4 regions of the Methylobacterium sp. WL1 genome follow, and region 2 is predicted to be linked to each of the others. Evidence: riboswitches for the same ligand, from Rfam matches in the RefSeq annotation. Region 2 holds a riboswitch; each other region holds the start of a gene.

Region 1 (3,205 bases), 2.6 Mb from region 2:
GCGGGCGATCACGCCGGTCTTGAATGCGGCAGGGCGCTCCCGCCAGGGCACGATGCCGTCCGGCGTCGCCGCGTAGGTGGCCAGCCCGTCCAGGATGGTCGCCGCCGACTCGGACGGGTCCATGTCGCCGTAGACGTAGGTCCAGCGGGTCTCGGACGCGACCGCCACGGAACAGGGCCGCTTGCACACCGACAGGCACTCGACCCCCTCGATCCGCAGCTGCCCGGACGTGTTGCGCGCGCGCAGGGCCTCGAGCAGGCGCGCGCCGGCCCGGGGCCCGTCCGGATCGTCGCCCGGGCGGCGGCAGGTCGTACAAACGTAAAGGACGGTCTCAGGCATGACGGCCTCAGGCATGCACCGTCCCGCGTGCGTTTCCACGGCCGAAAGCCTGCCAGGCCCAGCCGAAGCCGAGGCCGATCAGCATCCAGAAGACGAAGCTGATCGCCAGCGAGCGCGCCGCGAACTGCGCCGCGAGTGCCGCGGGAAGCTCCGAGGACACCTCCGCAGCCTGCGGCGCACCGGCGACGTGCGGCGCCACGATCAGCACGAGGCCGCCCAGGATCGCGATCAGCGAGCGCCGGACCGTGATCAGGTACAGGCCCATCCCGGTGGCGGCGGCGGTCATCACCCACCACGCCTGACGGGCGGCGAGCGGTGCCGCCTCGCTGCCCGGCAATTCCGGCGGCAATCCCAGGCCCGGGGCCAGAGCGACGCTGGCGAAGCCCGCGATCGCGAACGCGACACCGACCTGCCGCGTCGGCTCACGGCCGCAGGCCAAGATCACCGCACCGAGCAGGAGGGCGTAGCCGACCCCGCCCACGAGCGTCGCCAGAGCGGTGAAGGCCATCCGGGGCAACCCCTCGCCGGGCTGCCACTCGGGCGCGGCGTCCGGTGTGGCATGATCGTGCCCCGCATGAGCCAGCACGACCTGAGCCGACATGATCGGGAGCCTGCGCTCGGCCTGGTGCGTCTGCTTGGTCTCATAGCGCTCGGCCGCCACGATCAGCGGCGACGTCAGCGTCAACTCGAGGCCGGTCACGACGACGGCCGCGAGGAAGCCGGCGGCCAGGGCCGCCGACAGAAGCCGGATGATCATCCCTGCGCCAGGGGCGTCAGTGGCAGGGGAAGTTCTGGGTATGCCGGAAATCGTGCGCGGCGTTGTGCAGCGCGATCGCCGGCGAGAAGCCCGCCATGAACAGGAGGCCGAGGCCCAGGAAGGCCGCGAGCGCGACGGCAACCGGACGCTCTCCGGCGCGGGTGCCGGTGGGGGCGAGGGTCGAGGTGGTCATCAACATGTCTCCAGCCGCCCCACCGGCGGCATTGCGGGATCTCATCGTGACGGCAGGTCTCCTGGCTCGCGGCTCGGCGCGCCTGCCACCTTCCCGGATCGCTCCGGTGGCCTACTGGCAGACGCTCGCCGCTCACAGTTGCGGGGGCAGCCGCGGTTTCGAGGTTCGTACCCCTCACCGCATTCCCTTTTCACCCCGTCTCTGGGGCACCGTCACGCCATCGTTGTAGACGCATGACAGCTCTCGCACAACGGAGGCCCGGCGGAATCGTTTCGGACTCTTGGGGTACGGCAAGGATATGCGGGTCGGGCGGTGGCCGTGAGTGTCGAAACGCATTGGGGGGACGGACTTCGACGCGTCGCGACCGCCGTCGGCGCTTGGCCCGCGGCACCGGCGCCGTGTAACGGCCGGCATGGACGATTCCGGCCCCTGTCCGATTCTCGAACCCTTGAGCATTGATGTCGATGCGTACCTTGTCGCTGGCCCTCGTCGTCCTGGCGGCCACGTCCCTTCCGGTCCGGTCCGACGACAGCACCGCCGCGCTCATCGCCGGGGGGCTCGTCCTGGAAAAGGCCGGCACGATCGCCCTCGCGGCCGAGGATATGTACCTCTCCGAGCAGGCCGTGCAGATCGACTATCGGTTCCGCAACCTGACCGATTCCGACATCGAGACCACGATCGCGTTCCCGATGCCCGACATCACCGGTGACTCCGAGATGCTGGTTTCGCTCCCCGATCCGGCGCACGATAACTTCCTGAAGTTCCAGTCCGCGGTCGATGGCGAGCCCGTCGAATCGCAGGTCGAGCAGCGGGCGTTCCTGATGCGGAGCGATACACCGCCCGTGGAGATCACCGCTCGGCTCAAGGCGCTGGGGATCCCGCTCGTGCCAACCACCGCGGCGACGGAAGCGGCCCTGCGCCGCCTCGGCGAGCGCCAGCGGCGCGACCTGATCGCGGCCGGCATCCTGGAGCGGCAGGAGCACAAGGACGGGACGATCGCGGATGCCCCGCTCTGGACATTGAAGTCGAAATTCTGGCGCCGGCAGGTCTTTCCCGCCGGGCGCGAGATCGCGGTGCGCCAGAGCTACGTCCCGAGCCTCGGCGGTCTCGCGAGCCTGTCCTACGGCGGGCCGAACCTCGACCCGGCGCAGAAGGCGCACTACGCGACCCGATATTGCACGGACCCGACCTTCGAGCGGGTGGCCCAGGCCCTGTACCGGCGGTCGAGCGCCGACGGCAGCCGGGCGTTCCAGGCCTACGAACGGTCCCTCTCCCACGTGATCAGCTCCGGCGGCAACTGGGCTGGCCCGATCGGCCAGTTCAAGCTGGTCGTGGACAAGGGGGATCCTACGACCCTGGTCTCGTTCTGCGGGGCCAACGTGAAGAAGACCGGCCCGACGACCTTCGAGACGGTGATGAGGGACTTCGTCCCGCAGCGCGATATCGAGATCCTGCTGCTCAAGACCAAGACGGGAGAATGAATCGGTCGGGCGCCCTCGCGGTGCGCCCATGGGCTTGACGCGTCGGGTTCGATACGGGCACCGCCGGGCGCGCCCTCCGGCCCCGACCTCGGCGCGTTTGGTCCAGCCCGCCTCGGAGACACGATGGCCCCGGAAGACGCCCCGACATCCGCCCTCGTCGATCTCGCGTCCGGCCGCGCCCCGCAGCGCGTTGTCGAGGCGGATAGGACCTGGCTGGACCTCGACCTCGGCGGCCGCTTCCCGGTCCGGTCCGTTGTCGGGATCCCGTGCGGGGAGGGCGGTTCGGTCGCGGAGGGCGCCATCCTGTTCTCGCAGGACGGCGTGACGTGGTCCGCACCGGGCATCGCGTCCCGTCCGGTCGAGTCGGAGGCCGGCACGGTCGTCATTGAGGCCGACGAGCGCGCCTGGACGCGTTCCGTCCGCGTCGCGATGCCG
Region 2 (3,205 bases):
GCCAGCCCGGGGCGAGGTGCCAGCCAAGCGCCAGCTCGAAGCCCTGCGAGGATTGCTGGCCGACCTGGGTCGACACGGTCGGCTGACCCGGCACGGTCGAGATCAGGTTGTCCTTGACGATCCGGTATCCGGCAACCGTCCATTCCAGTGCGCCGTCGAATGCGAGGCCCTTGGCGCCGATTTCAACCTGCGTGCCGGTGGCGAGCTGGAACCCTGAGAGCGACTGCGTCAGGGTGATGAGGCTGTTCACCGGGTCGGTCGCGAAGCTGTACTGGGCGTAGAGCGCGCTGTCCGGCGTCGGGTTGTAGACCAGCCCGAACCGGTAGCCGAGCGCCTGATAGGTTTTCTCGAACTGCGATCCGCTCTGCAAATCCTCGCGACGGAGCGTCGGCACGTCCAGGCGCACGCCGGTGAGGAACGAGAGCTTGTCCGACAGGATCACCCGGTCCTCGGCGAAGACCGAGGCCTGGCTGGTCTGTGTCGCGTAGGCCGGCTGCGCCCGCCCGTTCTGCGGGAAGTATCCTGGATCATAGCCTATCAGCGGCACGCTGGTGGTCTGGTCGAAGGTGAAATTGTTCGTGTGGCGGAAGTCGATGTGGTTCACGTCGAACCCGACCGCGAACGCGTTCGGCAGGCCGAACAGGTTGCCCTTGACGCTCGCGTCCAGGCGATTCCCGACCTGTTCCTGGCTGTGGTAGATCTCGGTGTAGCTGCCCCGGTCGACCAGCCCGGTGCCGCGGTTGTAGGTGTATTGCTCGGTATCGAGCCAATGCCGCCGGCTGGTGAGCCGATAGGCCGTATTGCGCACGATGATGTCGTCCGAGGGCGTCCACTCGGTCTTGAACTGGGTCCAGTTATCCGACCAGGTAATCTTCGCGTCGCGGACGTTGTAGTTGTTGAACCGGATCAGGTCCGGGATCCTACCCTCGACCAGGGGCGTGCCCCAGTAGCGCGCCGGCTCCTGGTAGCCGAGGTCGTGGCTCACCGTGACGGCGAGGTCTGGGCTCGGCTGGAACAGCAGGGCGGCCGAGACGGCGAGGTTGCGGAAATCGCCCTCCGGCCGGATCCAGCCATCCGCGCGGTTGCCGCTGACGTTGAGGCGGTACGCGAAGGTGTCGCCGAATTCCTCGCGCCCGAGCGCCCCGCCCGAATCCAGCGCCAGCCGCGCGACGCCGTCGGTGCCGATCACCGCGCGCGCGGTGTTGATCGGCACGAAGACCGGCTTCTTCGGCACCACGTTGATCACGCCGCCGATGGCGCCGTCGCCGTAGAGCACCGAGGACGGGCCGCGCAGCACCTCGATACGCTCGACGTTCCAGGTGTCGAACGGGAACGTGACCGTGTTGGCCCCGACATAGAAGCGTGTGCCGTCGTAGAGCTGCTGGATCGAGTTCGGGCCCGCGAAACCGCGCGACGTGAAGGCGCCGTTGCCGTTGCCCGGCGCCGCGATCGTGGTGATGCCGGTGGCGTCCTGGGTCACGGCTTCGGCGATCGTGTCCTGGCCGCGCAGCCGTGCGGTCTCGCCCGATACGATATCGACGCTCGCCGGCGTCTCCAGCGGCGTCAGCCCGAGCCGGCTCGCGGTCCGGTCGGGCGTGCGCAGGTTCAGCCCGGTCGGTGCAGCGCGGGTCAGGCTGACGCCGCCCTCCCCCTCGACGGAGAGCTGATCGAGGGTCACGGTTTCCTGGGCTGCGGCCGGGCTTGCCAGGAGCGTGAGCATGGCACCGCAGAGCGGTCTACGCCGGCTGCGACGAGGAAGTTTGGATCGCGACATGGTGAGGATAGGTCCGAGCGCGGCGGCCGCCGGTTCAGATGCCCTAATAGCAATGTAATAACATTACAATTGCGGATGCGTGTCTGATCCGGTCCGGTCCACGCGCGGCGGCCCGGGTGAAGGATCGGGCCGCGTGCAAACGCGGCCGGGATCGGCACGACAAGGGAAAGCATCGGGAACCGGGACGCGGGCGCGCTTGCTGTGGCACGTCACCGCGAACGAGGCCTCGCCGACCGCGCTCGCGCACGGCCGTCTCGACACCCGCCAGGACACCCCGCCTGACGCGTTTCGCGTGTGACCACGGCTGACGGCAGGTCTCCTGGCTCGCGGGTCGCCGCCCTCGCACCGTCTTCCCGGGCTTGAGACCCAGTGACGTGGTGGTGAAGGACTCGCCGCTCACAGTTGCGGGGACAGCCGCGGTTTCAGGGCAGGCCCCTCACCGCGTTCCCTTTTGATCCCCGAGGGGAACCGTCGCCGACTAGCGTGGCTGTATGCCGGTGGAACGTCAAGCGTGTGGATATCCGGCCCCCTGCGTGGGCGGCCTGCGATCAGGCGCACGATCGCCTCGCGCGATGCAAATTAAAATCTACTTATTTTACTTTTAGACAACTCAGGAACTTTTTTTGAGCTGTCACGTAAGATTTGCGAGCCGAAATCGGAGGTGTTTTAAGACGGCGCATCGGCTAAAATAGTGGTTTTCGTTCTATCGCTTATTCGCCAAATTTGCAAAACCTGGTAGGAGAATCATTATGAATTCATCCTATGTATTAGGGAATCCCTGTCATCCTGGCGGGTTTGTTCGCCGCAATATCCTTGAGCCGCGTAACCTAACTGTCATGGCTGCGGCCAGCCTGCTCAACGTGACGCGCCAAACGCTGTCCGACTTCTTGAACGAGAAGATCGCTCTTACGGCCGAACTGGCTCTGCGGGTCGAGAAGGTGTTCGGGGCCCGCATGGAGATGCTGATGGAGATGCAGACCCACTACGATATCTCGCGCGCGCGGAAACTCGAACAGAAGGTCGAGAGGGAACTCGCGGGCCGGACCGGCGTCCAGACCCCGACCGAAAGGCCTCAGGTAATCGTCAAGCGCGTCTACGCGTTTGGGTGAGCTCAATTCGTGGCGACCGGTTCTCCGGGATGCCGGAACGTTACCGGATCTCCCCTGCGCGACGCGGGGTGAACGCGCATTGATCGGGCCTCCACGCCTTGTCGTCGCTTCTTGGCCGGGACGCACCGCTTTGCGACGCATGATGGACGGCTCCTGAAAACACCTCGGCGCGTTTCCGCGCGGGACCGGGTGACGATTGCAGGGGGACCAGTCCCCATGCCTTGATATCGTTCGTCGTCACGGGCCAAGGCGATCGGCATTCTCCAGATCGGACGGTACCGCGCACGCGACCCTGATCGTGTTTCATCGGAGACATTTGCTC
Region 3 (3,205 bases), 780 kb from region 2:
GATCCGCGTCCCTGTCGGGAGCCGCGTCCCGATGTATGGCTTGCGGCGGCTTCCGCCGGCCCGCGTGGTCGCGGGCGGCCACGCTCGCAGCGGGATGGACACGCGCTGCGAGCGGGTGGTGCCGGGGCGCAGGCTTGCGGCAAGGGGAGGGACCCGCGCCGGAAGCGCGATCCGGATCCGGCAAGGCCGTTCGGATCGTTGTGCGCAGCGCTAACGCGTCGGCGCAGCCGGGCCGGCCGCGTAGCTCGACACCGTCGGGGGCAGGGCGGCGGGCGCCGGCGTTTCCGCCTTGGCGGCGCGGGAGTTGCGCTTCTCGTAGAAGGCATTGCCGCCGGCTACGGCCACGTAGTGCATGTTCGTGTACGGGAAGTGGTGGCCGGCCGTGTGGAAATACATCGCCTTCCCGACCTTCGGGTGACGCTCGCCCGCCAGCACCGCGTCGGCGGCATCCGCCACCTTTTGGAGGTCGCGGTCCTGCATCGGCTTGGTCAGGACGCCGGGGGCGAACTGCCCGGGCTGCCCGACCACCGCACAGATGCCGCCCGGGAAGATCGCGGCCTCCATCCGGTTCATGACCACGGTGCCGACGGCCAGCAGACCGGATTCGTCGCTGCGGTTCGATTCGAAATACATGGCCCGGCCGAGGCAGTCGCGCTCGGCGTCGGTGACCACCATCGACGGCTTGCGGCCGGGGATCGATCCTGTGGTCAGGGGTGACGCGGTGTTGCACGCACCGAGGCCGCCGGCGAGCGCCAGCGCGACCAGCCCCGAAACGGTCTTGATCCTCTCGCTACCCTGCATGCATCAGCGCTCCGTCCTCCGGCCTCGGGGCAGGGCGATCGCCCTGCCCGGCGTCGCCACTCTCGATCGTTGTACGCGCCAAGCTTGTGTGCACGTTCGCGGCGAGGATGTGGCGGGCCGGCATGCGTGGATCGCCCCGAACGCCGGTCGGCCCGCGCTGGCGGACCACGGACAGCCCTGGAACGCGGCCCCTCGCGGGACGGACCGGAGCCGCAGCGGGAGCCGCAGGTCCGGGCGGAAAAGCTTCGCGATACCATTAGCGTAGCATCGCCCGGAGCCGTCCGGGATCGGAGGGACGAGTCCCCCGGTCGGCGGCCTCGTTCGGCTGGAACGAGAGCCGGCCGAGGGCCCGGTGTCATCCGATAGACACACACGCCGCCAACCGGTGCCGGGACGTTGACGGGACCCAAGCCTTGGCTCGAAGGTGGCCGGGACGGTTCCCTTCGGGGATCAAAAGGGAACGCGGTGAGGGGTCTTCCCCGAATCCGCGGCTGCCCCCGCAACTGTAAGCGGTGAGCCTTCTCGTCACCACGTCACTGGGCCGCCTCGCCCGGGAAGACGACGAGAGGGCGGCGACCCGTGAGCCAGGAGACCTGCCGTCAGTCGTGGTCACACGCGAAACGCGCTGGGCGGGGTGTCCTGGCGGGTGCCGGGACGCCCGCGCGAGCGCGGTCGGCGCGGTCTCGTTCGCGGTGACGTGCCACTGCCGTCGCCCGAGGTCCCGTGTCCCGTCCTGTCCCGCGCTTCACGCTCTCGAAACTGGCCGTGCTGACGGCCCTGGCGCTGCTGCCCCCTGCGGCCTCCGCCCGGGACGGATCCCGGCCGGGCCCGGACACCGAGGCGACGCTCGACGAGATCTCGGTCACCGCAGAGCCTTCCGGGGCCCCGCGGGGCGGTGCCGCCGCGAGTGCGGGCTATGTCGGCGGCGTGACCGGCATCGGCGGCCCGCTCCTGCCCGTGGCTTCCGCCAGCGCGGGGGTGATCACGGGCGCCCAGCTCAACAGCCGGCCGGTGACGCGTCCCGGCGAGGTGCTGGAGGCGGTGCCGGGCCTGATCGTCACCCAGCATAGCGGGGAGGGGAAGGCCAACCAGTTCTTCCTGCGCGGCTTCAACCTCGACCACGGTACCGACATCGCCCTGTTCCTGGACGGCATGCCGCTCAACATGCGCACCCACGCCCACGGGCAGGGCTATGCCGACATCAACTTCCTGATCCCCGAACTCGTCGGCGCGGTGGAGTTCCACAAGGGGCCGTACTTCGTACGCGACGGCGACTTCGCCTCCGCCGGCTCCGTGCGGATCGACTATCTCGACACCGTCCAGAAAAACCTCGCGCTCACCGCCATCGGCAGCTTCGGCTACAAGCGCGCGCTCACCATCGCCTCGACCCCGATCGGGGACGGCAACCTCCTGGTCGCGGCCGACGCACAGGTCTACGACGGTCCGTGGGTGGTCCCGGACGCCCTGCGCAAGATCAGCACCGTCGCCCGCTACAGCCAGGGCACGGCGCTCGACGGATTCTCGGTCACCGGCATGGCCTATGCGGGCCGCTGGACCGCCACCAACCAGATCCCCGAGCGGGCGGTCGCGCAGGGGCTGATCGGCCGCTACGGCACGATCAACCTCACGGATGGCGGCGATACGAGCCGCCTCTCGCTGTCCGGCCGCTTCAGCAGCACCGACGAAACCGGCTTGACCCGGGCCTCGGCCTACGTGATCCGCTCGCAGCTCAACCTGTTCAACGACTTCACCTATTTCCTCAACGATCCGGTCAGCGGCGACCAGTTCCACCAGCTCGACCAGCGCATCATCGGCGGCGGCGAGGCGCTGCACATCTTCCAGGGCGACGTGTTCGGGCGTCCGATGGAGAACGAGGTCGGCGTGCAGACCCGGACCGACAGCATCCGGGTCGGGCTGTTCAACACGACGAACCGGCAATACCGCTCGGGCGTGCTCGACGACCGGGTGCTGGAGACGAGCGGGGCTGTCTATTTCGACAACCGGGTGCGCTGGACCGACTGGCTGCGCACCAGCCTCGGCTTCCGTGCCGACGGCTATGATGCCCGCGTCGCCTCGGACACGCCGGCCAATTCGGGCCGGGCCCGCGACGGCATCGTCAACCCGAAGCTCGGCCTGACCCTCGGACCGTGGTTCGACACCGAGCTCTACGTGAATTACGGCGGCGGCTTCCACTCGAACGACGTGCGCGGGGTGACTGCCACGGTCGATCCGGCAAGCCCCCTGTTCAACATCGGCCGCGCGCCGTTCCTGGTGCCCTCGACCGGCTACGAGGTCGGGCTGCGCAACCGCTCGATCGCCGGGCTGGAGACGAGCCTCGCCTTGTTCCGGCTCGACTTCGCGTCCGAAAACCTGTTCCAGGGCGACACCGGCACCACGGAGCCGA
Region 4 (3,205 bases), 1.7 Mb from region 2:
CCCACGGCCAACGCGATGGCAAACGGTAGGGCGGGCAGCCAGACGGCGAGGCCGAGGCCGATCAGGACGCGGTCCACACTGCGCATCACAAGCATCGCCTCGCGACGGGTCGAACCGGAACCGAGCCGCCCGGCGGGATCGGCTTCACGCTGACGGGCGCGGACTTCGCAGGCCGGATGGCGGGCTTAGAGCAGACGCGGGCTTACCCCGCTGCCCCCTCCACGCCCCCTCCACGGCTTCTCAGCGCGGAGGGGTGAGATCCGGTAGCCATCCCGCACCCGCACCCTCGTCGGGAGGGCACGCGTCGTGACGGTGCGCCGGCACGGAACCGGCGCGCGAGCCGATTGACGGCGGGTACGAGGGTCACCGGCGCTTCGTCAGGCTGAAGATCGCGAAACCGGCCAATGCGGCGAGGCCCAGGGCGAAAGAGCGGTTGCCGTGCACGAAGTCGGCCGCCTGTTCCCCGGCCTGCCGGAGGTCGTTGCCCAGCGGCGATCCGGTCAAGATACGCTCGGCCCGTGCCTTGTTCTCTTCGCGCGTGTTGATCGAGACCTCAAACCCGTCGCCATGCCGCTCGATGTCGATGCTGTTGCGGGCAAACCCGGCACGGGCCAGGCGGTCTCGCGCCGATCGAGCGGCCTTCAGGGAAGGGACCGTTACCGAAGCCAGGGTGCTGTCCATCATCATGTTCTCCACGCCGCGCGGCGTACCGCGTCGGTGCCGACCGCGCTCTTCGGAAAGCAAACCCCCTGCGGCCGTTCAGGTTCGCGACGCCGCGACCCGGTGTCGAAGCCAAGCCGCAGGTGCCGCGCCCCGAGGGCCCACCGGAGGCCGGCACGCACCGCGAAGCCCGCGCGGGGGGCTCGCAGCCCGCCGATCTGATGCGGGTCTCGACGCGCCCGGCCCACGCCGCGCGCCCGATACGGATGAGCCCGGCGGCGGCCCGGAGTTCGCCCGGCCTCGCGCCGAGGCGCGTCGCTCCCTGGCACCGCGGGTGCAATCCGGGCCGCGTCTCGAAACAGATCGGGGGCCGCCCCAGGTGGACGCAAGACCGTATCCGGACGGATCGAACGCCGTGTCGAATCGCTGCGTTACGGTTTGCGGCCGAGCGGGATCGGAAGAGCTTGGAGGCGGCGCGTCCGTCCCGGTCTGGGGCCAACACCCACCCGATCCGGACAGGTCCGGGTTCCTGGACGAGGCTGCGGCCAACCCGGGCCTGGCGCTCCGCCTGCGGGTGGCTCCGCACGGTGAACACGCCCGGATGGCCGCGCCGTCCGGTCCCTGGCAGACCATCGCGGTCTCGGCCGGGCTGCCTGCTGGCCGTCTCGCCGCCACCGCGCGCCGACAGGCCGACGTCCGGCGCTGGCTTCCGCGGCCACGTGGAAGAGATCCCGGATCCGGCCCCGGAAGGCCCCCCCCGCTGCTCGCCCGGGCTCGCTCATCCGCCAGAGCCGAAACCGTGAGCTGGCGAACCGGGAGGCCGATGTGTCCCTGAAACCACAGCGTGTGTAACGTTATTGCATTCTGTCGTTGAGGCATTGACCCCCGGGGGCGCGGTGGCGAGTATCGGGCGGCCAAGGTTCCCGCGGGCTTCGGTCCGCGGGCGAAGATGGGAATTCGGTGCGCTCGTACGGGCAAGGCCGAAGCTGCCCCCGCAACTGTAAGCGGTGAGTCCCTGCCGCCCGTGGTCACTGATGCGTCGCATCGGGAAGACCAGGCCGGGATCGTGACCCGCGAGCCAGGAGACCTGCCTCGGCGCGACGACGACCCTCGGGCGGGGTGCCCCGGCGGAACGCAGGGACGGCGCGGCCCCGTGGGCCCGTCGCCCGCACGCGCTCACGCTGAAGCCTCCGGCTCGACAACCATGAGTGTGCCGGTGCCAGTCCGCCCGAAGCCGACCACGACCCATCCCTCCGCGAAAGCCCGGGGCCCGCGGAGCCGTTCCCGGTCTCCCTTCCGCCGCCAGAGCCCGCGTGTCGCCCTCGCGGCGATCCTGACGGCGGGCTCGCCGGCCGGCGAGACGCGGGCGCAGGAGAGCATCGCCCTGGAGGAGGTCTCGGTCGAGCATGTCGGCGGCAGCCCAGCCCCCGGTACGACGGCCGCGTCGGACAGCATCGGCCTGATCGGGCCGACTCCGGGCTACGGTGCGACCCGGGCCGTCAGCGCGACCCGGACCCCGACCCGGCAGATCGACGTGCCGCAGGTGGTCACCGTCGCCCCCCGGGAGGTGATCAGCGACCTCGCCGCCACCCGCGTCGATCGCGTGTTCAACTACCTCCCCGGCGTCGCGCAGCAGAACAATTTCGGCGGCCTGAGCCTGTTCAGCTACGCCATCCGCGGGGTGACGACCTCGGAGATCTACAAGAACGGTTTCCCGCTCAATCGCGGCACGCCCCCGCCGCCCGACGCCCAGAACATCGAGCGGATCGAGGTGCTGAAGGGCCCCGGCGCCGGACTGGTCGGGCGCAGCGATCCGGGCGGGCTGGTGAACCTCATCACCAAGCAGCCCACCGCCCAGCGCTTCGTCGAGATGGGCACCCAGATCGATTCGTTCGGGCTGACGCGCGGGACGGTCGATGCCGGCGGCGCGCTCAACGAGGATGGCACGGTCCTGTACCGGTTCAACCTCGCGGCCCAGGGCGCCGGCAGCTTCCGGGACTTCGTCAACAGCGACCGGCTGCTCGTGGCGCCGGTGATCAGCTGGCAGGTGACGCCGGATACCCGCGTCACGGTCGAGACCGAGTTCGTCAAGAACCGCATCGTGTTCGACCGCGGGGTGATCGCGATCAACAAGCAGCTCGGCTTCCTGCCGATCTCACGCTTCCTGGGGGAGCCGGGCCAGAGCACCTATCAGACCAACAACACCCTGCAGGTGCGCGTCGATCATCGCTTCGACGACGCCTGGCAGATGCGGCTCGCGACCTACCTCAACACGGGCGACCTGGCGGGCGAGTCGGCCGAGGTCCGTTCGCTCGCCGCCGACAACCGCACCGTGGCGCGCGACCGCAACGTGCGCGACTACCGCTGGGACGTGGCGATCGGGCAGGCCGAACTGCTCGGGCGCTTCGACACGGCCGGGATCGGCCACACGGTGCTGCTCGGGCTGGACCGCGAGAGCACCGACAGCCGGACGCAGTACTTCCGCTCGAATTTCCGCACGAGCCCCTTCGCGCTCGACATCTACGCGCCCGTCTACGGGCAGGCG

What was found. Region 2 has a riboswitch for cobalamin ahead of FVA80_RS11935 (TonB-dependent receptor). Riboswitches for the same ligand answer to the same signal wherever they lie in the genome.
Region 1: it holds a riboswitch for cobalamin, as region 2 does, so the genes downstream of both, FVA80_RS29690 (CbtB domain-containing protein) here and FVA80_RS11935 (TonB-dependent receptor) in region 2, are expected to answer to the same signal.
Region 3: it holds a riboswitch for cobalamin, as region 2 does, so the genes downstream of both, FVA80_RS08255 (TonB-dependent receptor) here and FVA80_RS11935 (TonB-dependent receptor) in region 2, are expected to answer to the same signal.
Region 4: it holds a riboswitch for cobalamin, as region 2 does, so the genes downstream of both, FVA80_RS19925 (TonB-dependent siderophore receptor) here and FVA80_RS11935 (TonB-dependent receptor) in region 2, are expected to answer to the same signal.

The regions. Positions count from the first base shown of each region.
Region 1 covers NZ_CP042823.1:6,099,678-6,102,882, forward strand. Annotated here, with positions in the region: gene FVA80_RS29680 (DUF1636 domain-containing protein) at 1-339, opposite strand, end outside; gene FVA80_RS29685 (CbtA family protein) at 347-1,096, opposite strand; gene FVA80_RS29690 (CbtB domain-containing protein) at 1,113-1,289, opposite strand; cobalamin riboswitch at 1,323-1,518, opposite strand; gene FVA80_RS29695 (DUF4424 domain-containing protein) at 1,748-2,770, shown strand; gene FVA80_RS29700 (coagulation factor 5 8 type domain-containing protein) at 2,894-3,205, shown strand, end outside.
Region 2 covers NZ_CP042823.1:2,442,944-2,446,148, forward strand. Annotated here, with positions in the region: gene FVA80_RS11935 (TonB-dependent receptor) at 1-1,720, opposite strand, end outside; cobalamin riboswitch at 2,066-2,262, opposite strand; gene FVA80_RS11940 (HigA family addiction module antitoxin) at 2,524-2,883, shown strand.
Region 3 covers NZ_CP042823.1:1,664,050-1,667,254, reverse strand. Annotated here, with positions in the region: gene FVA80_RS08260 (cell wall hydrolase) at 211-801, opposite strand; cobalamin riboswitch at 1,219-1,417, shown strand; gene FVA80_RS08255 (TonB-dependent receptor) at 1,657-3,205, shown strand, end outside.
Region 4 covers NZ_CP042823.1:4,101,449-4,104,653, reverse strand. Annotated here, with positions in the region: gene FVA80_RS19935 (hypothetical protein) at 1-86, opposite strand, end outside; gene FVA80_RS19930 (hypothetical protein) at 364-684, opposite strand; cobalamin riboswitch at 1,561-1,770, shown strand; gene FVA80_RS19925 (TonB-dependent siderophore receptor) at 1,991-3,205, shown strand, end outside.